2 linked regions of the Acidisarcina polymorpha genome follow. The protein of the gene in region 1 interacts with the protein of each later gene in a pairwise test. Links are inferred from orthologs where the notes say so. Each region holds a gene or a part of one and is shown on either strand. Other genes may lie near its edges. The genes, in order: nusG and rho.

The links.
Region 2: the proteins of nusG (region 1) and rho interact in binary tests that used the Escherichia coli proteins (3 or more experiments, as listed by UniProt). The link is inferred for Acidisarcina polymorpha from one-to-one orthologs.

What each region holds. Positions count from the first base shown.
Region 1 is NZ_CP030840.1:1,527,270-1,533,574, reverse strand. The notes cover bases 3,313-6,305. They hold nusG (transcription termination/antitermination protein NusG), read right to left. Parts: upstream 5,114-6,305; coding sequence 4,511-5,113; downstream 3,313-4,510. Other genes in these bases: tuf (elongation factor Tu), read right to left, coding at 6,096-6,305; rpmG (50S ribosomal protein L33), read right to left, coding at 5,729-5,878; secE (preprotein translocase subunit SecE), read right to left, coding at 5,134-5,481; rplK (50S ribosomal protein L11), read right to left, coding at 3,974-4,408; ACPOL_RS06765 (hypothetical protein), read left to right, coding at 3,313-3,825. In the rest of the region: ACPOL_RS06780 (SpoIVB peptidase S55 domain-containing protein), read right to left, coding at 1-1,036; ACPOL_RS06775 (VWA domain-containing protein), read left to right, coding at 1,125-2,348; ACPOL_RS06770 (GNAT family N-acetyltransferase), read right to left, coding at 2,364-2,984; more of ACPOL_RS06765, read left to right, coding at 3,040-3,312. UniProt on the Escherichia coli protein: Part of the processive rRNA transcription and antitermination complex (rrnTAC). The complex forms an RNA-chaperone ring around the RNA exit tunnel of RNA polymerase (RNAP).
Region 2 is NZ_CP030840.1:1,808,115-1,824,218, forward strand. The notes cover bases 7,132-10,087. They hold rho (transcription termination factor Rho), read right to left. Parts: upstream 9,257-10,087; coding sequence 8,006-9,256; downstream 7,132-8,005. Other genes in these bases: ACPOL_RS07895 (hypothetical protein), read right to left, coding at 7,157-7,390; ACPOL_RS07900 (YciI family protein), read left to right, coding at 7,469-7,816; ACPOL_RS07910 (DNA-directed RNA polymerase subunit omega), read right to left, coding at 9,363-9,593; ACPOL_RS33470 (hypothetical protein), read right to left, coding at 10,068-10,087. In the rest of the region: ACPOL_RS07865 (ankyrin repeat domain-containing protein), read left to right, coding at 1-1,299; ACPOL_RS07870 (PadR family transcriptional regulator), read left to right, coding at 1,424-1,768; ACPOL_RS34575 (ABC transporter permease), read left to right, coding at 1,779-2,783; ACPOL_RS34580 (FtsX-like permease family protein), read left to right, coding at 2,744-4,504; ACPOL_RS07880 (superoxide dismutase family protein), read right to left, coding at 4,547-5,086; ACPOL_RS07890 (alanyl-tRNA editing protein), read right to left, coding at 5,844-7,109; more of ACPOL_RS33470, read right to left, coding at 10,088-10,589; ACPOL_RS07920 (YifB family Mg chelatase-like AAA ATPase), read right to left, coding at 10,770-12,329; ACPOL_RS07925 (glycoside hydrolase family 3 C-terminal domain-containing protein), read right to left, coding at 12,549-14,693; ACPOL_RS07930 (L-serine ammonia-lyase), read left to right, coding at 14,867-16,104. UniProt on the Escherichia coli protein: Facilitates transcription termination by a mechanism that involves Rho binding to the nascent RNA, activation of Rho's RNA-dependent ATPase activity, and release of the mRNA from the DNA template.

The sequences.
Region 1 (6,305 bases):
GGGTATGTCCCTCGTTCCCTGCGCTCGCGTTCAATCCGCTCACCACGACGCTGACAGGAACCATCCTCGCGGTCGTTCCGAGAAGTCCACCGATTGCCGACTGCCGATCCTGGGTGAAGGAGCCGATGGTGTCCGTCGTGTTGATGATTTTGAAGGCATTGAGCGGCGAGGGAAGCGTGGCCAGCACCTCCGCCTTGGTCATCGGCATCGCGACTGGGCCGAATTGGGTAATCGGGTGTCCGCAGGCGAGAACCTGCTTAGTGTCCACATAAGTCACGGTGCAAGTGGCGGAGATGTCGAGATCGCCGCGAACCAGCACCGCGCTCACAGCGGATCCTGGAACCAGGGGATTGCTCTCCGGTTGATTGGTGTTCGAAGTGCCACTCGCCTCGCCGCTACTTCCTCCCAGACCCGCGACTGCCGTCATCCCTGAGGAGGTAAGGTGATCCTGCCAGAGTTTGATCGCCTCCGGGCTAAATCCGCTAAACACCAGAGGAGTCTCGATCGGCTCCATTGTGGCTGCATCGGCCGTCGGAGTTGCCGCCTGCGGCGCTGTTTGCCGGCTGAAAGTCTCTGCTGTCGCTGGAACCGCCGGTTGGTCACGCACCTGGAACATCTGCTGGATAGGCGTGATCCCGGCAATCGGTTCTTTGCTGAATTGACCGATCCGGTAGGAGAGCGCTCCTAGCAGCTTGCCGTCGATGTAAACCGGGCTGCCGCTCATGCCGGCGACCACCCCCGTATATTCCGGCTTGGCCCCGCCCAGGCGCGAAAGGATGAGGTCCTGCCCCGGTCCGAGCGCATTGCGCAGAACTCCAAGAATCTCCACGTCCATGGCTTCCGGTTTCGTTCCCTCAAAAACCGTGTAAGCTATCCCGTGCAATCCGCGATGGACTTGATCAAGCGGAAAGACACCCGCTGCCAGGGACGGCGGCGGAGTGGCAGGCAACTGATTCGCGGGCGCCGTGTTTTGGGCGCACATCGAGAAGGCACTGCTGAAAGCGATGCTGACGGCAAAGAAGATTTCAACGGACAACGTTGCTTTCTGTCGAGTTTGCACGTCTACAGAGTAGCCGGTAGTGTGCTGGCCGCAAAGTGGGTGCGCTTAAGCAATAATGGGTGCTATGAATTTGTACCGAGGCAAGGCCTCTTACTCCTGGAATGCCCAACGCCGCGCCGGTCGCCGGATGCTGCTTCTAACGCTGACGATTTTCTTATGCTGGACAGCCTCTGGAAACGCTCAGCAAGGCTCTTCGACGCAGCCTTCCGCGCCTCAGCAGCAGCAGACGCCGCCTGCCCAGCAGCCCGACCAAAGCACACCCGATGCCGGCGGTCCCGGAGGGGACAATGGTGTCATCGCCTTGCCCAAGAAGAAGGAGAAGGAGCCCGAACCGCCTCCACCGCCCGAGCCGAAGGTGAAGAACCCACCTGAGCTCAATAACTTCTCGCTGCGAGTGGACGTCCCCGTGGTCACCGTGGATGTAGGCGTCATCCTGGAGAAGACACACCAGTTCGTGCCCAATTTGAAAGAGCCGAATTTTCGTGTCTTCGAGGACGGCGTGGCGCAAACCCTCACTGGGTTTCAGCGGATCCAGGCCCCCATCACGGCGGTACTGCTTTGCGAGTTCGCCGCGAAAAGCTATGCATTTATCTACGACATGAGGAATGCGGCCTATAGCTTTGCCCAGCAACTGAAACCAGATGATTATGTCGCGGTCATGACTTTCGACATGCGGACGCAAATTCTCACCGATTTTACCCAGGACAAGCGCGTCATTGCCCAGTCCCTGAACTCCCTGATCATCCCCGGTTTCAGTGAGACCAACGTCTTTGACGCCCTCTATGAGACCCTCGACCGGGTCAGCCGGATTGAAGGCCGCAAGTACATCATTCTGATCGCTTCGGGACGTGATACCTTTAGCAAAATCACTCTGGATAAGATGTTGGCCAAGATTAAGGCAACGCCTAATGTGACCATCTTTGCGGTCGGCACCGGCCAGGCGGCGCGCATCATGTCGAACATGAGCGGTCCCCGCGAGATGGACTACCTTCAGGCCGACAACCAGATGACTACCTTCGCGCGAATGACTGGAGGCATGGCGTTCTTTCCCCGTTTCGCCGGAGAAATGCCCGATATCTTTCACACTATTAACGACACGATTCGCAGCCAGTACGAGTTGAGCTACAAGCCGACCAATGCCAAACAGGACGGCACGTATCGGAAGCTCAGGGTCGAGCTCGTCGATGATGAAGGGCAGCCGCTCAAGATGCAGGACGAGAAGCACAAGCCGCTGAAGTACGACATCATCGCTCGTGATGGCTATAAGGCGAAGCAGCAGGTGGAATAGCCCAGCCCCAGTTCATTACCTATGACGAGCGAGGCGCGCTTCAAGGCTGGCTTTCACCACGGGCCATTCTTCGCGGATGATGCTATACCACACACTATGGCGAACGCTGCCATCGGGCATGATCATATGATTGCGAAAGGTGCCTTCTGGCTTGGCGCCCAAAGCGGCGATCGCCCGCTGGGACCTCATGTTCTCGTGATGCGTTTTGAAGGCGACTCGTGCCGCGTTCATGCCCTGAAACGCATGGCCCAACTGCAGGTACTTGGCTTCCACATTCACGCCGGTACGGTGATAGTTGGGGTGCAGCCAGGTGAAGCCTAGCTCCATGGTCCGGTGCTGTTGAGATATGTCGTAGAGGCGGGTAGCGCCAGCGACCTTGCCATCGGATTTCGAACGAGTGACCCACACCACGGCACTCCCCGCCCGCGCATCCGCTAACGCCTTGGCGACAAACAACTCCAACTCCTCATCATTCGTGACCCAGACACTCATCCAACGCCAGATCGTTGGTTCAAACGCGACCTCCGCCAACTCGGGAAGATGATCCAGAGTCAGCGGTTCGAGCCGGACCCGCTCACCTTCGAGCAATACCGGAGTCGTATCTATAGCGGGTTTGGCGGGTAACCCGAGGCTCATCTCTCGATTCTAGTAGAGAACCGAAGTGGTGAGTTCTTACTGGAGAATGCAAGCGATGAGTCGCCGCTCTGGGGAGTATCATCTTATTACCATGAAGCAGGTAGTGGCGTTGTCGCTCGGATTGGCGTTGGCCGGAACGGCCTGGGCCCAGCACGGAGCAATGTCCGGACACGCCAGCGGCCCCGCAATGCACTCCGGGGGATTCTCATCAGGGCGCACCTTCTCACCGCCTTCCCAAAGCCTGTCGAACGGAGCACGCTCATTCACGCCTCGCCCAGGATTGAGTGATTCGCAGCAAAGATTTTCAACGGGTGGCGCCACGGGCCCTGCGCCATTCGGAGCTACACAGCCGCCCAACAGCTATCGTGGCTCTCATTGGAACGGCGGCTACCGGCCTTATTATTCACGAGGGGTCTATCTGGTTCCCGGCTGGCTGAATTCAGGCTTCTACGGCTATGGCTATTCGGGAGACTATAGCGGGGATCAAGAAGCAGTAGCGGCTCCGGATCCTGGAGGGATGCAAGCTCCCGGGAACGAGCAGATGCCACCAGGCCCAGGCTACGATCAACAGGGTTATGCGCCGATGCCGCCGCGACCGGAATATCAGCCGCAACCATCCTCATCCTCTGAGCCTCCGGCTCAGCCTGAGGTCACCCTCTTGTTCAAGGACGGCAGACCGCCCCAGCAAGTGCAGAATTATGCTTTGACTCAGACCACCCTCTATGTGTTCGATGGCGCCAAACGCCGCGAAATACCGCTCGAGCAGCTTGACCTGGAAGGGACCGAAAAGACCAATCGCGATGCGGGTATTGATTTTCAGGTTCCAACGGAAGGTCAGTAATTACCTCTCTCTAAGCAGCTGAGTCGCAGACGAAAAAATGGCCATGCAGAAGTCCGCATGGCCATTTTTATTTGAGAGCTGCCTCTTCCGCGCATGCCGCTCAGAGAAGAACTCGAGGAGCAGACCCTGCAGCTACTCTACGTCTACTCTAGGCAACAACGTCGATGCCCATCGAACGCGCCGTGCCGCGAATGCTCTTCATCGCTGCTTCCACCGAGGCGGCATTGAGATCAGGCATCTTCTGCGTAGCAATCTCACGGATCTGGGCCTCAGTGACGCTTCCGACTTTCGTCTTGTTCGGCACTCCGGAACCCTTGGCAAGGTTCGCGGCCTTCTTCAGCAGCACCGGCGCCGGAGGCGTCTTGGTGATGAAGGTAAAGCTGCGATCGACGTACACCGTGATGACTACAGGGATGGTGAGACCCGCCATCTCCTTGGTCTGGGTGCGAGCATTGAACTGCTTGCAGAATTCCATGATGTTGACCTGGGCCTGACCGAGCGCCGGGCCAACCGGGGGAGCAGGCGTAGCCTTACCAGCCTCGATCTGCAGCTTGACAAGTGTTTGTATCTTCTTCGGTGCCATCTCTAATACCTTTCTACTGAATGTCGGTCATCCCGAGCGAGCGTCGCGAGTCGAAGGATCCACGCTTTCTCATCTGCACGCCTTCGCAGCTCAATGCTCTTCTTAAACGACCTTTTCAACCTTGTTGAATTCCAGTTCCACCGGGGTCGAACGACCGAAGATCGTCACCATGACCTTGACGGTTTCGCGGTCTTCATTAACCTCATCCACCACGCCGTTGAAGTTGGCAAACGGCCCATCGGTGATCCGTACCGATTCGTTCTTCTCGAACTTGATCTTGAGCCGCGGCTTCTCTTTCGAAGTCTCCGAGCGAAAGAGAATGGAACTGACCTCTTCCTCGCTCAGCGCCACGGGTTTGTCGCCGGTCCCAAGAAAACCAGTCACGCGCGGCGTGTTCTTGATGACATGCCAGAGATCGTTATCGAGATCCATCTCGACCAGCACGTAGCCCGGAAGAAATACCCGCTCAATGGTGCGCTTCTTGCCATTGACAATCTCGGAGACGGGTTCAGTCGGGATCATGATGCGACCGATCCGGTTCTGCAGCCCGAATGCCTGGATACGCCCCTCGAGCGACTCGCGCACCTTACGCTCAAAACCGGAGTAGGCGTGGATGATATACCACTTAAAATTTTCGTTGGCTGGGGGTCCGAGTTTCTCGGGGCTCTCGCCTTCGGCTGCTGCGCCTATAACTTCTTCCGCCATCGATTCCTCTTTCAATGCCATCACTGCGAGGCACCCATCCAATGCAAGACCGCTTGAATGCCGCGACCGAGGATTGAGTCCACCAGATAGAAGTATCCAGCGAAGGCAAAGACCGTCACCAGCACCACAATCGTTGTTGACTGGACCTCCGCCCGGGAAGGAGTGACGACCTTGCGCATCTCTCCGCGGACATCCTGGAGAAAGTCCCGCATCTTCTGGATGTTTCCGGCGACTTGGCCGGGAACGGGCGATGCCGTATTGGTCAACTTGCCTTGCGGCTTGCTCGAAAGATCGTCGTTCGCCGGTGCTAACGCCTTCGCCATAAATTCCTTGTCGAGAGCCTGGTGGTCTGCTTCCGCAAACCACATCTCTCCAGATCACTTGCTTTGTCGCCGGATTCAGCTCTACAGCTGCGCCGGATGGTTCCTCAACTGGCAGGGGCGCTCGGATTCGAACCGAGAAGTTCGGTTTTGGAGACCGACAGTTTAACCGTTGAGCTTACGCCCCTGTTTCAACAAGTCAGCCACTCAGCGGCACGTCGCGCGCCAGGCAAGCTCACTCTCTCATTCTCTGTCCGCTTGCACCCAAAGGGTGCGCCGACTCGATGACCTGCCTTTACTTCGTTTCTTTGTGATCGGTGTGCTTACGGCAACGATTACAAAACTTCGAGAACTCAAGCCGGCCGGTGGTGGTCTTCTTGTTCTTCGTTGTCGAGTAATTACGTTCCTTGCACACAGGGCACTGAAGCGTCACTATTTCTCGCATTCTCTTATCCTAACCGATGCCGGAACTCGTGTCCCGACGATCTTCCTTTAAGCGAAGCTCGCTTCGCGATCTTCTCAGTGAGTCAGCGCCCTACTTCGTTCACTCAGCAAGTCAGCAGCCAAGATTGATTGATCCTGAACCCATAATCCTGCCGACCCGCCTGCCGGCAAAGCCGGCGCTGACCGCTTCTTAGCTTGCCACACGCAGTGTGGCGCTGTTACTTGATAATTTCCGAGATCGTCCCGGCGCCGACCGTGCGGCCGCCTTCGCGAATTGCGAAGCGCAGGCCCTTCTCCATCGCCACCGGCGTATGCAGCGTAATCTCAAGCTGCACATTGTCCCCCGGCATCACCATCTCCGTGCCTTCCGGCAGCTTCGCCGTTCCGGTCACGTCGGTGGTGCGGAAGTAAAACTGCGGACGATAGCC
Region 2 (16,104 bases), 290 kb from region 1 along the record:
GAGCTTGATTCCGCGAACCCCGTTGAAGCACTCGTCGCCGCTATCAAATCGAACGATGCGTCTCTGGTGCGTCAGGTACTCAGCCGAAGCCCATCGCTGAAGGCTCATATCAACGAGCCGCTGCCGAACTACGGCTTTGACGAGCCACCTATCCTCTCCGCCGTCCATAAACAGAATCGCGAAATGATCGACGCATTGCTGGACTTTGGCGCCAACATCAATGAGCGCTCGCGCTGGTGGGCAGGGAGCTTCGGGGTGCTCGACTTCGCCAGCCCTGATCTTTCCACCTACCTCATCTCCCGCGGGGCCGCCGTCGACATTCATTCCGCGGCACGTCTCGGGATGATTGGACAGGTCCGCGAGCTTCTGTTATCTGATCCGCAACTGGTGCACGCCCGAGGCGGAGATGGGCAGCTTCCACTCCACTTCGCTTCCACCGTCGAGATTGCTGCCGTGCTTTTGGACCATGGCGCAAACATCGACGCCCAGGACATCGACCATGAATCCACCGCCTTGCAATACATGGTCTGCCACCACCCACAGCGTCATGAGGTCGCTAAATTTTTAGTCTCCCGCGGCGCTCAAGCCGATATTCTCGCGGCCTCCGCAATCGGCGATCTTAGCCTGGTAGAGCGGATCCTCAACGATGATCCGGAAACGGTTCTGACCACTGTCACCGACAGATACTTTCCGAAGCGAAACCCCAGAAGTGGCGGGATCATTTATATCTATGGCTTCGGGCTGACCAGAACCCCGCACATGCTGGCCCGCCAGTTCGGCCACCACGATGTGTTCGAGTTCCTGATGCAGCGTTCCCCGGTCTGGCTCCGCCTGATCCAGGCCGCCGAATTCGGCGACGAGGCGCTTTTCCAACAGATCCTTCAGAAGCACCCGAGCCTCTTCGCACGGCTCAAGGCGCATGCCCGCCGCCTTATCGGCACCGCCATCCGCAACAACGACCGCGCAGTAAAGCTGCTTGTCGAGGCAGGCTGGCCGGTCAACGTCGCCATGGACAATAACCAGACACCCTTGCACTATGCCGCCTGGCACGGCAATCTGGCCATGGTGAATGTGCTTCTGGCGCACGATGCTGCCGTCAACGTCTTTGAGAGCGAACATGGTGGTAGTCCGCTCGCCTGGGCGCTCCACGGCTCGCTCCATGGCTGGCATCGTAGTTCAGGCAACTATGTGGAGGTGGCTCTCGCGCTCCTGAACGCTGGAGCGACCGTTCCCCAATTTGAGCGCCCCCTTGAAGCCACCGAGGAAGTCCTCGAAGTCATTCGGCAACACGCTACTTGAATCATGGAAATATCAAGTGCCCACGTCGAAGATGAACGCTTGGGGAACTCTGCCCAGCGTACCTATTCTCAAAAGCCCAGCATACCTATTCTTAAAATAGGTATGCTGGGCCTATAATCCCTGCATGGCGAAGGACCCCAAACACCGCGACCTCTTCCCCGGCGCTCTGGAGATCATGATTCTCCAGTCACTGCGTCGGAAGCCCATGCACGGCTACGCCCTGGTGAAGCACATCAAGCAGGTCTCCGACGACCTGCTCCAGGTAGAGGAGGGCTCGCTCTATCCGGCGCTCCAACGGATGCTCAAGGAAGGCTGGCTCGAAGCAGAGACCGGGACGTCTGCCAAGGGCCGGCCAACGCGGATTTACCGGCTCACCCCCGCCGGCATTCATCATCTCGAAAGTGAAGTAGTCAGCTTCGAGAGGATGTTTACCGGCTTTAGTCGGGTGCTTGCCGCAGCCAAAGCATAGGAGGTGTGGATTGTCGCGATTCAGTCACGGATTCTCCGGTCATTACTTTTCAAGAAAACGCCGCTATGACGACATCTCTGTTTCGATTCAAGAGCACCTCGACGAGCGCGTCGACGAATTGATGGAAGCAGGCGCATCGCGTGATGAGGCCGAACGGACTGCCCGCCGCGATTTCGGCAATGTGACCCTGCTCGGGGAGCGAAGCCGCGAAGTGTGGCAGTGGCAGAGCCTCGAGTCGCTGCTGACGGACCTGAAGCACATTGGCCGCCGGCTGCGCCGCTCCCCGGGGTTCGCGATCACCGTAGTGCTCACGCTGGCCATCGGCATTGGTGCGAATACGGCGGTATTCAGCGTCCTCAATAGTGTGCTGCTGCGAGCGCTGCCCTATCCCGAACCGCAACAGCTGGTCTCTCTCCACCTCGACGCGCCGGGCGCTCCCGGGCTGGCCGAATTTCGCAACGAGCTGCGGCTTTCGGCCTCGATGTATTTCACCTTTGCCCGGCACAACCGGGCGTTTCAGTCGGTGGGAATCTGGGGGCCGGGAACGGCAAGCATCACCGGTCCCGCCCAGCCGGAGCAGGTCAAAACGGCGCAGATCTCCGGCGGCGTTCTGGAGACGCTTGATGTTCCGGCCTTGCGCGGTCAATGGCTCGGCGCAGTCGACCAGGACCCTCACGCGCTCGGGCGGGTGATCCTGAGCTACGGCTATTGGCAGCGCCGCTTCGGCGGCGATCCCGGCGTCGTGGGACGCTCCATCCGCGTCAACTCCCAACCGCGCGTGATCGCCGGGGTGATGCCGCGCGGCTTCAAAATCGTGAACTACGACTTCGATCTGCTGGTTCCGCTGGCCCTCGATCCGGTGAAGGAGATGCTGGCCGGCTTTGCCTATCGCGGCGTCGCGCGGCTCCGGCCGGGGGTCGCCATTTCCCAGGCGAATGCCGATGTGGCGAGCCTGCTTAACACCTGGATGGACTCGTGGACCAACCCGGGGGCGGCGATCCGCATTGGTATTTGAACTGGAAGATCGCGCCGGCGCTGCAGCCGCTAAAAGAAACCGTGGTGGGCGGCATCGACAGAGTTCTATGGGTAGTGATGGGCACCATTGGCGTGGTGATGTTGATCGCGTGCACCAACGTGGCCAATCTCCTGCTGGTCCGGGCCGATGCCCGCCAGCAGGAGCTTGCGGTCCGCGCCGCGCTCGGCGCGGGACGATGGCGGATCGCGCGCGAGCTCTTGCTCGAGAGCCTGACGCTCGGCCTGCTGGGCGGGGCAGCCGGAGTGGCCGTGGCCTACGGCGGCCTGCGCCTCTTGACGACGATGGGGCCCGCCGACCTGCCGCGGCTCAGCGAGATATCTCTCGATGGCTGGTCCATCGGCTTCACGCTGGCCGTCTCCGTGCTCTCGGGCTTGTTTTTTGGCGCGATCCCGGTGCTTCGCTACGCCCCTTCGCGGCATGCCGTGCCGCTGCTCGGCGGGAGCCGAACGGCCAGCGCCAGCCGCGACCGGCAGGGCAGCCGCAACCTGCTGGTCATCGCCCAGGTGGCGATGGCGCTGGTGCTGCTCATAGGCGCGGTGCTGATGATCCGCACTTTTCTGGTGATGCGCAGCGTCGATCCCGGCTTCTCCGATCCTGCTTCTCTCCAGGTTATGCGCCTCTCCATTCCGGAGACGCTAGTGCGCGACGCCACGACGGTCGTGCACACGCAAAACGCGATCCTCGACAAGCTGGCTGCGATTCCCGGGGTCTCCTCGACCGGCTTCGCGGCCTCCATTCCCATGAGCGGGGCTGAGCCGAACTGGGACGACATATTCGCCGAAGGCATAACCTACAAAGACGGGGTCGCCCCTTTGCGCCTCTACAACTACATCTCGCCTGGATATTTCCATACCGCTGGAACACGGTTCGTCGCAGGTCGCGACTTCAGCTGGGCGGAGGTCTATGGCGTGTGGCCAGTCGGAATCGTCTCCGAAGGCCTGGCCCGCGAGCTTTGGGGGACGCCTCAGGCGGCGATCGGCAAGCGCTTTCGGGAATTCGACGGCATGCCGTGGCATGAAGTGGTGGGGGTGGTTCAGGACGTGCGCGAAAATGGCGTGGACCAGGTCTCGCCCGCGACCGTCTACTGGCCTTCGTTGATGGACAATTCCGCTCCGTGGCTGGTCGATCCCTCCGACCCGAAAAAGCTGGGAGCGTGGCGCACGGTCTACTTCGCGATACGCAGCAGTCGCGCCGGGACGCAGGTATTTATCAACGAGATGCAACAAGCCGTCTGGTCGGTGAATGCGAACTTACCGGTTGCGGACATCAGCACCATGCAGGATATCTATGGCGAATCCATGTCACGCACCTCGTTCACGCTCGTGATGCTGGCGATTGCCGGAAGCATGGCCGTGGCACTCGGCATCCTCGGCATCTACGGAGTGATCTCCTACGCGGTCGCGCAGCGCACACGCGAGATCGGCATCCGCATGGCGCTCGGCGCGAAGAAGGCTGAACTGGCGTGGATGTTCGTTCGCTCCGCATTGGTGCTCACCGGAGTTGGTACAGCGGTTGGCCTTGGCGCAGCAGCCGCATTGATGTGCCTTATGCGAGCGCTCTTGTTCGGCATCAGCCCACTCGATCCGATCACGTTCGCATCCGTACCAATTGCCCTGGTGGCAGCCGCGGCATTGGCAAGCTATCTGCCTGCCCGCCGCACCGCTGCTATCAACCCTGTCGAAGCGCTTCGAGCCGAGTAAAAACCGGCCAAAAATGTGCGAAAAACTCTCTGATTTGGCAACTTAGGGCTGCATAATTACGCCGCAGGCAATCCGGTCTCCCGAGTTACCTGAAGGATCGGTCAACATATCGTCGGCCTTGGCATGGATCACCAGCGAGGTCCCGCCATTCGCGAAAACCGAGTTCGGCGAAGTCGAATCGAGTGAGATGCCGGGCACTTTGACTGACACATTGTCCGTGCCATCTGCTTTCACCGTGAGGTTCGCCGGGATGTCGCCATTATGGTGACCTTCAGGGTTATTGATGCCGTGCTTCTTCTGGTCGGGATTGAAATGGCCTCCGGCGCTCTTGAAGTCCGGCGGATCGCACTTGGCATTCTGGTGAACGTGAATGCCGTGTTCTCCCGGCGGCAGGCCCTTCAACGCGAGCTTGATCATTACAAAGTTTTTTTCCTGCCTGAGAACAGCGGTACCGGCATCGTCGCCCTGCGCTGTCTTCAGCGTCACGGTCACCGGAGTAGGCCGCTTGGCATGGACCGCAACCGTCGAGAGCGTGAGCGCGCCAATGGCTAGGGCGGGAAGAAATAGCTGTTTGGTTCTCATCGTAAAAATATCCTCACAGGGCCCGCTGTTGGTATTGAGGGCACATTCCGAGGATATCCGATTCGAGCAGGTTTAGGCGCAGAGGAATCCCGCGCCTCGGGTCGGCAACTAGCCCAAGCGGCATGTGGTTCGAACGCAAAGCAGAGACCAGCTCGTCAATGAGTCAATACCTCGATGGGGAAACGCCTGCATTCCCAAGCAGGAGCAACGACCATAGACACCCTCAATCGCCAATCCCCGGATCACTCCTGAATAGTCTTTCGTAGCCATAATGTGACGCCGGTCAAGCTGCACCTATTCTGGGAGCACCTATCCTGGGCAGATTACGATTGCTTCAGCAGCCGACGAAATGTCCAGCATTGCTCATAGCACGCGAGCGCTTGCGACTGGATGTTTGTAATAACAAGGCTGGTAACTGGGATTTATTGCGGATTTATAGACACTCTAACAAGAGTCCCACGACCGATAACATGAAAGCTCAAAGCAACTGCATTGGCTCAAAGAAGCTGCACGGACGAGCCGAATCTCTTACGGGAATACTATGCGTTGAATGTGAGATTCTTTGGTGGAGCTGAGCGGGATCGAACCGCTGACCTCCTCGTTGCGAACGAGGCGCTCTCCCAACTGAGCTACAGCCCCACTTTTGGTGGGAGACACTCCTATAAGCTTACCAGCCTTTGCTCGGAAAGAAAAAACGCGAAATCCGCCGAGCGATCGTCCGGCGAGATGCCTCCACAGCGGGGCATTCCTGAAGTAACTAGGCTTCCGGTAAGGTGGATGCCCTCGCCGTCGCCTCCAGCCGATCGAAGAGCGTCTTCAAAGCGCTATGCGGAACCTCGCCCTGGGCCATCGTTGACGAGCCTCCTCCGCGAAGACCGAGCTCAACGAGAGCGCTCTTCAGCAGCTCGCCACAAGAGAACTTCAGATCCGCACTGCGTGCGAAAACGACCGAAGCTGGTTCCTGTTGCGTCGAAGACAGCAATGCCACAGCTCCCGCGTTCGAAGTCAGCTTCGAAGCCAGCACCTTGATGTAGTCGGCATCGTGATCGACAAACGAATGTCGAACGATATGCACACCCCCGTGCGTGAACGCCTTCGTGAGCAAGTCTGCGGCTTCGTAGCGGGCGATCTCCTCGCGGAGCTTCTGGCGGTCTTTTGCGGCTTGTTTGGTTTCCGCCAACATCCGCTCGATGCTCTGCGGCACCTGGCTGGCCGAGATCGACAATGCCGCGGCCGATTGCGCCAGCAGGCTGAAGTCGCGCCGCGCCGCGGCGACCGCACGCAGGCCGCACACGAACTCGACCCGCAGCCCGTGCCGCACCTTTTCGGTCGAACGCACCGCCAGACCGCCGATCTGTCCGGTCGAGCGAACGTGGGTCCCGCCACAGGCATTCAAATCAATGCCCTCGATCTCGATCAGGCGAATATCACCCTCCCGCTCCGGCAGCTTGCGCAGCTGGCCCGCAGCCAGCAATGCGTCGGCTTGTTCTCGCGAGACCGTCCTGATCGAGACGGAACGGTCCTGGGCGATGATCTCGTTAGCGATGCGCTCCATACGCTCGATGCTCGCGTGAGCAATGGAGGCGGTATTCAGATCGATGGTCGAACTCTCCTCGCCGAGATGGAACGAGACGGTGTGCGCACCGAGTTCTCGCGAGAAGATCGCCGACAGCAGATGCTGCCCGGAGTGCTGCTGCATATGATCGAGTCGCCGCTGCCAGTCAATCGTTGCCTGCACCTCGGTGCCCGCGACCAGCGGCTTCGTTGTGTAATGCCAGACCTCGCCCTGTTCGTCTTCGCTGACTTCGTCGATCGCAACTTCGAGCACCGCGCCGTTGCGCGAGGTCGCGGTCAAGTTCCCTTTGTCAAAAGGCTGGCCACCGCTGGTGGGATAGAAGGCCGAGCGGTCGAGAGCTACCTGCCACAGCGCTTCGCCGCCGGTGCGCGATACCAGGCGGATGTCAGTGACGACGGCATCGAACCTGGTCAGGAAGGAATCGGTGTAATAGAGCCGGTCAACCATGATTTCAGAATTGTAAAAGACAGCGGCCTAGCCGTCCGGCAGGAGAGTCAGTCTGCCTCGCGCGACTGCCGAACGACAAGCACCAGTATCGCGATCCAGCCAATACCAAGCGACAAGCTGAGCAAACACCAGAAGTAGATTCGGGCAAGCCATAGGTGCTCATACGCCGGCTCAGCCCGCGCCATGCAGAGAAGATTGGTCAAACGGTAGACGCTGTGAACTCCGCAAAGCGCGAGCAGAAAGAGCAGACCGCTCATCCACGCGATGAAATGCCTCTTCATCCACTTCGCTCACCCACTATGCTCGCTCCAGATCTGCGCCAGTGCAAGCGCAGAATCGCAGCCCTTAAAATGAAGTGCATGCCCCCAACGCGACCTCGAGCAGAAAACATTCCCCGCAACCTCAAGCCGTATTTCATCGCCCTCTTTCGCGCCGGAGAGCGCTGGAACCAGACAGAGGGCGCAGAAGACTTGCCGGCACAGCAGTTGACCTTTCTACGCACGCAATTCGAAGCGGGCGTTTATCGCGCGGCGGGGCCGATCACCGACGGCGGACCGATCTCGGCAATGGCGATTATCGAAGCGGATAGCCTGGAAGCCGCGAAGAGTGTGGCCGCACAGGATCCGGCGGTCGTGGCGGCGAGACTCGTCGTCGAGGTGCACACGGCATTGCTACCAGCGCTGGATGCGGTGCGGGCGGAGTATTGACGCGGTGAACGCCCGGAACCGGTGTCGCCACTCGGTCTCGGGAGTGGTCTCTTGGCGGGCGGTTCGCGGGCTCTAGAGAGAAGACGTAAAGTCAGTTTCGTATGCCGGAAATCAACTCTGCAGGCCTTTTCTTGATGGAGAAGGCCTGCCAAGTTCGGCGCTTCGCATTCCAGCAGCTGTACTTCTGGTCTAGATCGAATTCATATTCAGCAGGAACTCTGCATTGTTCCGCGTCTTTTCGAGACGACTGACCAGCAATTCCATCGCCTCGACCGGTGACAGTGGATGCAAGACTTTACGCAGTACCCAGGTGCGGGCGAGATCGTCTTTGGGGATGAGCAGCTCTTCTTTCCGTGTGCCCGAACGCTGAATGTCGATCGCCGGAAAGACGCGCTTGTCGACCAGCTTGCGGTCGAGGATCACTTCCATGTTGCCGGTGCCCTTGAACTCTTCGAAGATGACTTCGTCCATGCGCGAACCGGTATCGACCAGAGCGGTGGCAATTATGGTCAAGGATCCGCCTTCTTCAATGTTGCGGGCCGCACCGAAGAAGCGCTTCGGACGTTGCAGGGCATTGGAGTCGACGCCGCCTGAGAGCACCTTGCCCGATGGCGGCACGATGGTGTTGTAGGCGCGGGCTAGACGGGTGATCGAGTCGAGCAGGATCACGACGTCGCGCTTGTGCTCCACGAGACGCTTGGCTTTTTCAATTACCATTTCGGCTACCTGGACGTGGCGCGCAGCCGGCTCATCAAAGGTCGAGCTGATGACTTCGCCTTTGACCGAACGCTGCATGTCAGTGACTTCTTCAGGGCGCTCGTCGATGAGCAGGACGATCAACACTACCTCGGGATGATTTGAGGTGATCGAGTTCGCGATCGACTGCAGCAACATCGTCTTGCCGGTGCGTGGCGGAGCGACGATCAGACCACGCTGGCCTTTGCCAATCGGTGTCAACAGATCCATTACGCGGCCGCTGATGGCTTCGCGGGTGGTCTCCATCTTGATGCGCTCTTCAGGGTAGAGCGGAGTCAGGTTGTCAAAAAGGATCTTATTGCGGGTCTCTTCGGGCGATTCAAAGTTGATGGCCTCGATCTTGACCAGAGCGAAGTACTTCTCTCCTTCATGCGGCGGTCGAACATTGCCGCTGATAGTGTCGCCAGTCTTGAGGTCAAACTTGCGGATCTGAGAGGGGGAGACGTAAATATCGTCCGGGCCCGGAAGATAGTTGTAGTCGGGCGAGCGGAGGAAGCCGTAGCCATCGGGGAGGATCTCGAGCACACCCTCGGCGAAAATATGGCCTTCTTTTTCGCTCTGAGCCTGAAGGATCTTAAAGATCAGATCTTGTTTACGGAGGCCGCTGGCGCCAGGGATCTCCAGGCTGCGGGCAATGCGGCTAAGTTCTGTAATGCTTTTCTCTTTAAGTTCGGAGATGGTCATTTTTACCTGCGGAATTTCGTGTGTGGAGGGGGTATACCGGAAGGGGATTTTTGCTGTTTAGGCAGGAGTCGATCAGGCAGAATTGAGGGGGTACAGCAAAGCCGCGCTATGCTGCGCGGCGTTGCTGGAGTGGAGCTTCCTGCAGTTCTAAAGAAGCGTTGGTGGAGGCGGCATTCATCGGGTTGTTCTCATGGAATCTAACCAGCACATCATTCGCGGTGTCTTGCAGTCTGGTGGTAGGCTTGTGCAACTTGCGAGTCGCCTTGGCGGCAAGTTGACAAAGCTCATAACGATTTCGGACATGGGCTAACGCCCCAAATATCAGATCAGAACGCATCAGTGTATTCTCCTTGTCATCGACTGGGTCCACGGCTCTCATTATCCTGCTGATGCAAAAGCCATCGGCCGAGGAGACAATCTTTTTTTGGTACTACGTATATGACGTTTCAGTCCTGCATCTTGTTTTAATTATTTTGTCACTTTGTTCGCAAACGACTGCGCGAATCCCGAGAAAGTAGAAGCAAAGTGAACGTAAATGTCCCTTATTCGAAAGTATGGCAGTCCACGAGAAGGGGCTGCATACCAGCGAAATGATTCTTCAATCCTTGCAGATGGGAGCACTTCTGTACTAAATCCCTGGATCAGTCTGGACAGTGTGTCGAGCCATAGGGCTTTTGGGCACCGGAAAGAGCTGGCTGCGAAGGTCGCTTGATGTTTTCGCCACCATTCAAGGTAAACCCTAAGTTTGTTACCGTCAACAGTTTTCTGGTTACTTAGGTGGATTGGACCAAGAAATGCCGGAAACTGGCAGCTATCGCCCGGCTTCTAGAACAAAGGCATTTTCGGGGAAGCCTCTCACTAAAAACTCTGTCAACTTCTTAGCGTCAGCTTCGTCATTGATGCCAAGCCAGATGTGTGCCAGCTCGTGAGCGACGACCTTCTTAGGTTCGGGGTTCAAGCTTCTGTTCGTCAACAACTTAGCGCCTTCGATATAAGTAGTTCGTCCAAGTAGATCTGTCGAGGCGATGATATTCTCGGTTTCTGCCCTACCCGATAGCTCAAGGAATTTGCGCCATCCCGCCCCATCACAGATGAGCACCCAGTGCCAGGAATGAGGGCGCGGCAAACTTGCCAGAAGCTGCACAAAAATGCGGGCCTGTTCCTTGCATTCGGCGGGCGCCGCCTGCCCGACCGGGACAAATGACGAGACGATGCTGACATCATTCGTCTCTCGGAATCCAGGAGCGTCTGGCAGGACAAACGCCCGGCATGAGAGTTCAGAAGTGATCGAGAAGAAACAAAGGAGAATTAAGATCCTTGCGGCTGGAGCCATGTTCACCCGGACCGAGAACTAAGACTCACTCAGTCTTCGGCAAAGGCCGACGTTTGCGGGAACACTCCATTAGAAAAAAAAATGTCGGTGGTGCTGGATCGGTCGAGTCTCGTCCGGAACTCCCGAAATGAAATCAGCTAGTTCCCGAGCAAATGGCTGAAGATCAGCAAGCCTCAGGCTTCAGCTCCAATAACTTCGATCGAGGGTGCGATATTGGATGGCTTCGGCGATGTGGCCAACATTGATGTCGGCTTGGGCGTCGAGGTCGGCAATGGTCCGGGAGACCTTGAGAATGCGATCGTGAGCGCGCGCGGTCAAGCCCTGCTGCTGCATGGCCCGTTCGAGCAGCCGCTCGGCGTCAGCAGAAAGTTCGCAGAAAACCCTTACCTGCCGAGTGCCCATCTGGGCGTTCGAATAGATCTTTTCGGCGGCCGTCACAAATCGTATCCTCTGCCGTTCGCGCGCGGCGAGCACACGGTCGCGGATCTCAGCCGACCCTTCGGCAGCGGTTCCGGAGCGCAGTTCCCGATACTGAACAGCCGGCACCTCGATGTGGATATCGATTCGATCGAGCAGCGGCCCCGACACTTTCGATATATATCTTTGAATCATCGGCGGCGTGCACAAACATTCGTGCGACTTGTCATTGAAATAGCCGCAGGGGCAGGGGTTCATCGCCGCCGCCAGCATAAACCTCGCAGGGAAGCTCAGCGACATACTCGCCCGGGATATCGTCACCTGGCCATCTTCAAGCGGCTGGCGCATGACTTCCAAGACATTGCGAGGGAACTCCGGGAGTTCGTCGAGGAACAGAACTCCATTGTTCGCGAGCGATACTTCCCCTGGCCGGGGAATCGCGCCTCCGCCGATCAGTCCGGCGTCGGAGATGGTGTGATGCGGAGATCGAAATGGCCGCTGCGTCACCAGGCCGGTGTCGGCGTCGAGCACTCCGGCGACCGAGTGAATCTTGGTCGTTTCCAGGGCTTCATCAAAACTCAGTGGCGCAAGGATCGAAGGCAGACGCTTGGCGAGCATTGTCTTGCCCGAGCCGGGCGGTCCGATCATCAATATATTATGGCTCCCGGCTGCCGCCACCTCGAGCGCCCGCTTCGCCGACTGCTGACCGCGCACATCCTTGAAGTCGAGGTGGAAATGCTGCAGTTCGCCAAGCAGCTTCGATGTCTCGACCTTGAATGGCTGAGTTTGAATGCCTCCGTTAGCGGCAGCATTGAGCAATTCGCGCACCTCAGTCAGCGAGCCTACCGCATACACCTTCACTCCCTCGACCACTGCGGCTTCAGCAGCGTTGGCGGCTGGCAATATTAAGTTTGCGATCCCATTCGCCCGCGCCGCGACCGCGACCGGGAGCATTCCCGGCACGGCGCGTAAGCTGCCATCCAGGCCAAGCTCTCCCACCAGAAGAAACTGGCTCAGGTCCTTCAGTTGAAGCGCGCCATAGGCCCCAAGGATCCCAATCGCGATCGGCAGGTCGAACCCGGAGCCTTCCTTTTTAATGTCCGCCGGAGCGAGGTTGATGGTGATGTGAGTTGGCGGGATCGCAAAGCCGGAATTCTTGATCGCCGCTCGCACCCGGTCGCGGCTCTCGCGCACCGCTGCATCCGGCAGGCCCACGGTGTGGAAGTGGTCTTCCTGCGTCTGAATGCCCGAAAAATCAACCTCGACATCGATGATGTTCGCATCAATGCCGTAGACAGCGGCGCTCAGCGCTTTGAAAAGCAATTAGGCCTTGAAGTTCGTGGGAGTCTTGGCGTGATTCTACGGCGCGGGAAGCGGTTTGGCGAGAGAATAAGCCATTCGGTAGTGTCCTATTGATCAAATCAGGACGCTATCGTCACGCTCTATGATGTGCAGTGATATCGGCTTAATCTCAGATACCTCGCTCTCAAGATGAGCCGCAAACTCCTCAAGACAGCCGCAGCCTGATAAGAGAATGTCGCATTATCGAATCTGCAACTTGGCGTCAAGCTTGATATCAGCCGAGGAATCACCCACCATCAGGCTGACCGGCTCCGCCTCTACCTGAAACCTCCCCAGCTTCTCGTCCCAGTAGGAGAGATCGGTGGCCTCGAGCGGTATGGTCACCGTCTTCTTCTCATTCGGCTGGATGCTGACCCGCTGAAACCCTTTCAACTCCTCACGCGGGCGTTCCACTTTGGACTTCAAATGCTTGACGTAAAGCTGGACAACTTCATCGCCAGCCATGCTTCCGGTGTTGGTCACATCCACGCTGACCGTCACCGTTCCATCTTTTGCGATTTCGGCAGAACTCGTCTTCAGATTCGAATACTGGAAGCTCGTATAACTCAGGCCATAGCCGAACGGATATAGTGGCTCGCCCTTGAAGTACATATAAGTCCGGCCGTCGCGAATGTTGTAGTCCATCATCGGCGGTAGCTGGTCGGTCGATTTCGGCCAGGTCGTTACTAACCGGCCGCCGGGGTTGTAATCGCCGAAGAGCACCTTGGCGAGAGCGGCGCCTTCATCCTGCGAAGAGTGGGCCATGTGCAGAATCGCAGGAACATTCTCCTGCGACCAGTTGATGGCGAAGGGAAAGCTTGAAATCAAAATGACTACCGTCTTCGGGTTGACGGCATAGACCTGTCTCACCAACTGTTCCTGGTCCAGAGTGATCACTTGGCGGTCCCGCCCTTCCCGCCCATCGCTCGGCACCGTGCAGGGCAAGGTCCCGCCGCCGTCCGGGGTGTTGTGCCAATCGTGCGGCATATCCGGCCCGCAGGTAGGGTCGTTGCCGACGACTACTACGGCGACATCGGAGGCCTCTGCCGCCTTGACTGCGGCCTGAGCGGTCTCGTCGGCGGCATAGTTGACCTTGACGCTGGGGCCAACCGCCTCCTTGATTCCACGAAGCGGAGTAATGGCGTAGGGCGGAGTTCCGCCGTACCAGTCCCAGTGCACGGAGTCAGCCAGCGGCCCAATCACGGCTATCGACTTGATCGAATCCTTCTTGAGCGGCAGGAATGAGTTGGCGTTCTTTAGCAGGACCACTGATTCGAGCGCCATCTTTTGCGAGACTTCCTTGTCCTTCGCGGTGTTCCATGGCTCGGGTGAATCCTTGATCGCGGCGAAAGGAACAGTCGCCGGGGGATCAAGCAAACCCAGCTTGATCGCTATCTGGAATTTCCTGCCGAGCAACTCATCGATCTCTTTTTCTGTGATTGAGCCATCCTTCAAGGCGGCTTTGGTTTCATCCTGGTAGGTATCAAGAAACTGATTGATCCCGGCCTTAAGACAGGCGACTACGGCCTCTTTTTGGGTTGGAAACCGTTTGTGATCGGTGACCAGGAGCTTGACCGCACCGCCGTCGCTCGACAGCACGTCAACCCCCCATTGGTCTTCGACGACGCTCTTCAGGATCGGATTGATGGCCATCGGAGTTCCGTTCCACGAGTTATAGGAGGCCATCACCGCCTTTGCTCCTCCATCGAGAAAACCCATTCGGAATGGCACCGAATAATATTCCCAGAACAAACGCTGGTCGAAATTCGAAGAGGACTTCGTGCGCAGATTTTCATTGCTGTTGGCGAGGAAATGCTTGAGCAACGAAGCTGCCTGCCAATACTTTGGATCGTCGCCCTGTAATCCCTTTACGAATGCAGTCACCATCGTTCCGTTGAAGAATGGGTCTTCGCCATAGACCTCTTCGCTCCTGCCCCAGCGAGGATCGCGGGCAAGGTCAGCCTGTGGCCCCCACAGCATCAGTATCTGGCGGTCGTATTTCGGAGTCTGTGTGATGAATCGAGCTTCATAGCCTTCAACACCCGCCGCCTCCCGCACCAGGTCGGGATCCCAGGACTCACCCATGCCGGGAGGTTGCGGAAATTGCGTCGTGGTGATCGCGCTGCCGTGATATCCGCCTTGGCTTTTGTCGCGCTGCACTACGCCATGAATCCCCTCTGAGCTTCCTATATTCGGCACGCCGAGTCGCGGCACCCCCGTTCTTGTCCCAAGGCAGCCGACCTTTTCATCGATGGTCATCAGCGACAGCAAATTGTCGATCCTCTTTTCCGCCGGCAGCGCTGGATCGTTGAAAGGATAAGCGTGCGCCTGGGATCTCGCTGGCATGACTGCCAGAATCACCAAAACCATGAATGCTACAAAGTATTCGTTCCTATCCATGACCGTATAACTCACTTCACTCTCGGCTCTCGGCCTAGTCTGACAATTCAGAAGCGATCGCAGACCAGCCTATCACGTCGTCCGATCAGCAATGGGCGCTCGAAGACTAGAATCGCCAAGTGACCACTAGCCTCTTCGACCTTTACAAAATCGGGATCGGCCCATCGAGTTCGCACACCATGGGACCGATGCGGGCAGCGCATCGCTTTGCTTCGTCGCTGGGAGACTTGTTCTCTTCGACGGAACGTATTCAAGTCGACATCTACGGTTCCTTGGCATTGACCGGGATAGGTCATGGAACCGATCGCGCCGTTCTACTGGGACTGACCGGGGAAGAGGCGAGCACCATCGATCCAGCGACGATCGAGACAAAGCTTGGGGAGATTCGTAGCAACAACACGATCGCTCTTCTCGGAACCAAGAGGGTAGCGTTCCGCGAATCCGGCGATGTGGTCTTCCATCGCGACCTCATGTTTCCCCCCGGAGCGGCGATCCAGCATCCGAATGGAGTGAAGTTCTCGGCCTTCGACGCTACCAACCATCTGCTCTCTGAACAGGTCTACTTCTCGATCGGCGGCGGTTTTGTCATTGCCGACGGAGAAACAGCGCCCTCGCTTCCGGGCTCAGCATCTTCTATTCCCTTCCCGTTCACCAGTGCCGCCGAGTTACTAGCGACCGCTGCAACCCATGGCATAACGATCGCCGAGTTAATGCTAGCGAACGAAAGCGAGCATCGCAGCGCGGAAGAAGTACGTTCCGGGATTCTAAATATCTGGCACGTCATGCGGGCATGCGTCGAACGGGGCATGTCAACCGAGGGAATTCTTCCCGGAGGACTGAACGTCCGGCGTCGTGCGAAGCAACTTGCGGAACGATTGACCACGAAGGGTCTCAGAAGCAGAGGCGGTGATCCGCTCGCGCCGCTCGACTGGGTCACGGTCTACGCAATGGCAGTCAATGAAGAAAACGCCGCCGGCGGCCGCGTCGTCACCGCGCCGACCAATGGAGCAGCAGGAGTTGTCCCAGCTGTGGCGCTCTACTATCAGAACTTTATCAACGGAGCAGATGAGGATGGGCTGCTCCGCTACTTCCTCACCTCGGCCGCAATCGGCATCCTTTATAAGGAGAATGCTTCGATCAGTGGCGCAGAGGTTGGCTGCCAGGGGGAAGTCGGAGTCGCCTGCTCGATGGCAGCCGGAGCACTGGTCGCCGCTCTGGGCGGCAGCAACGAAGAGATCGAGCACGCGGCCGAAATCGGCATGGAGCACAATCTGGGGATGACCTGCGATCCGATTGGAGGACTGGTGCAGATTCCCTGCATCGAGCGCAACGCGATGGGTGCAGTCAAAGCCGTCCA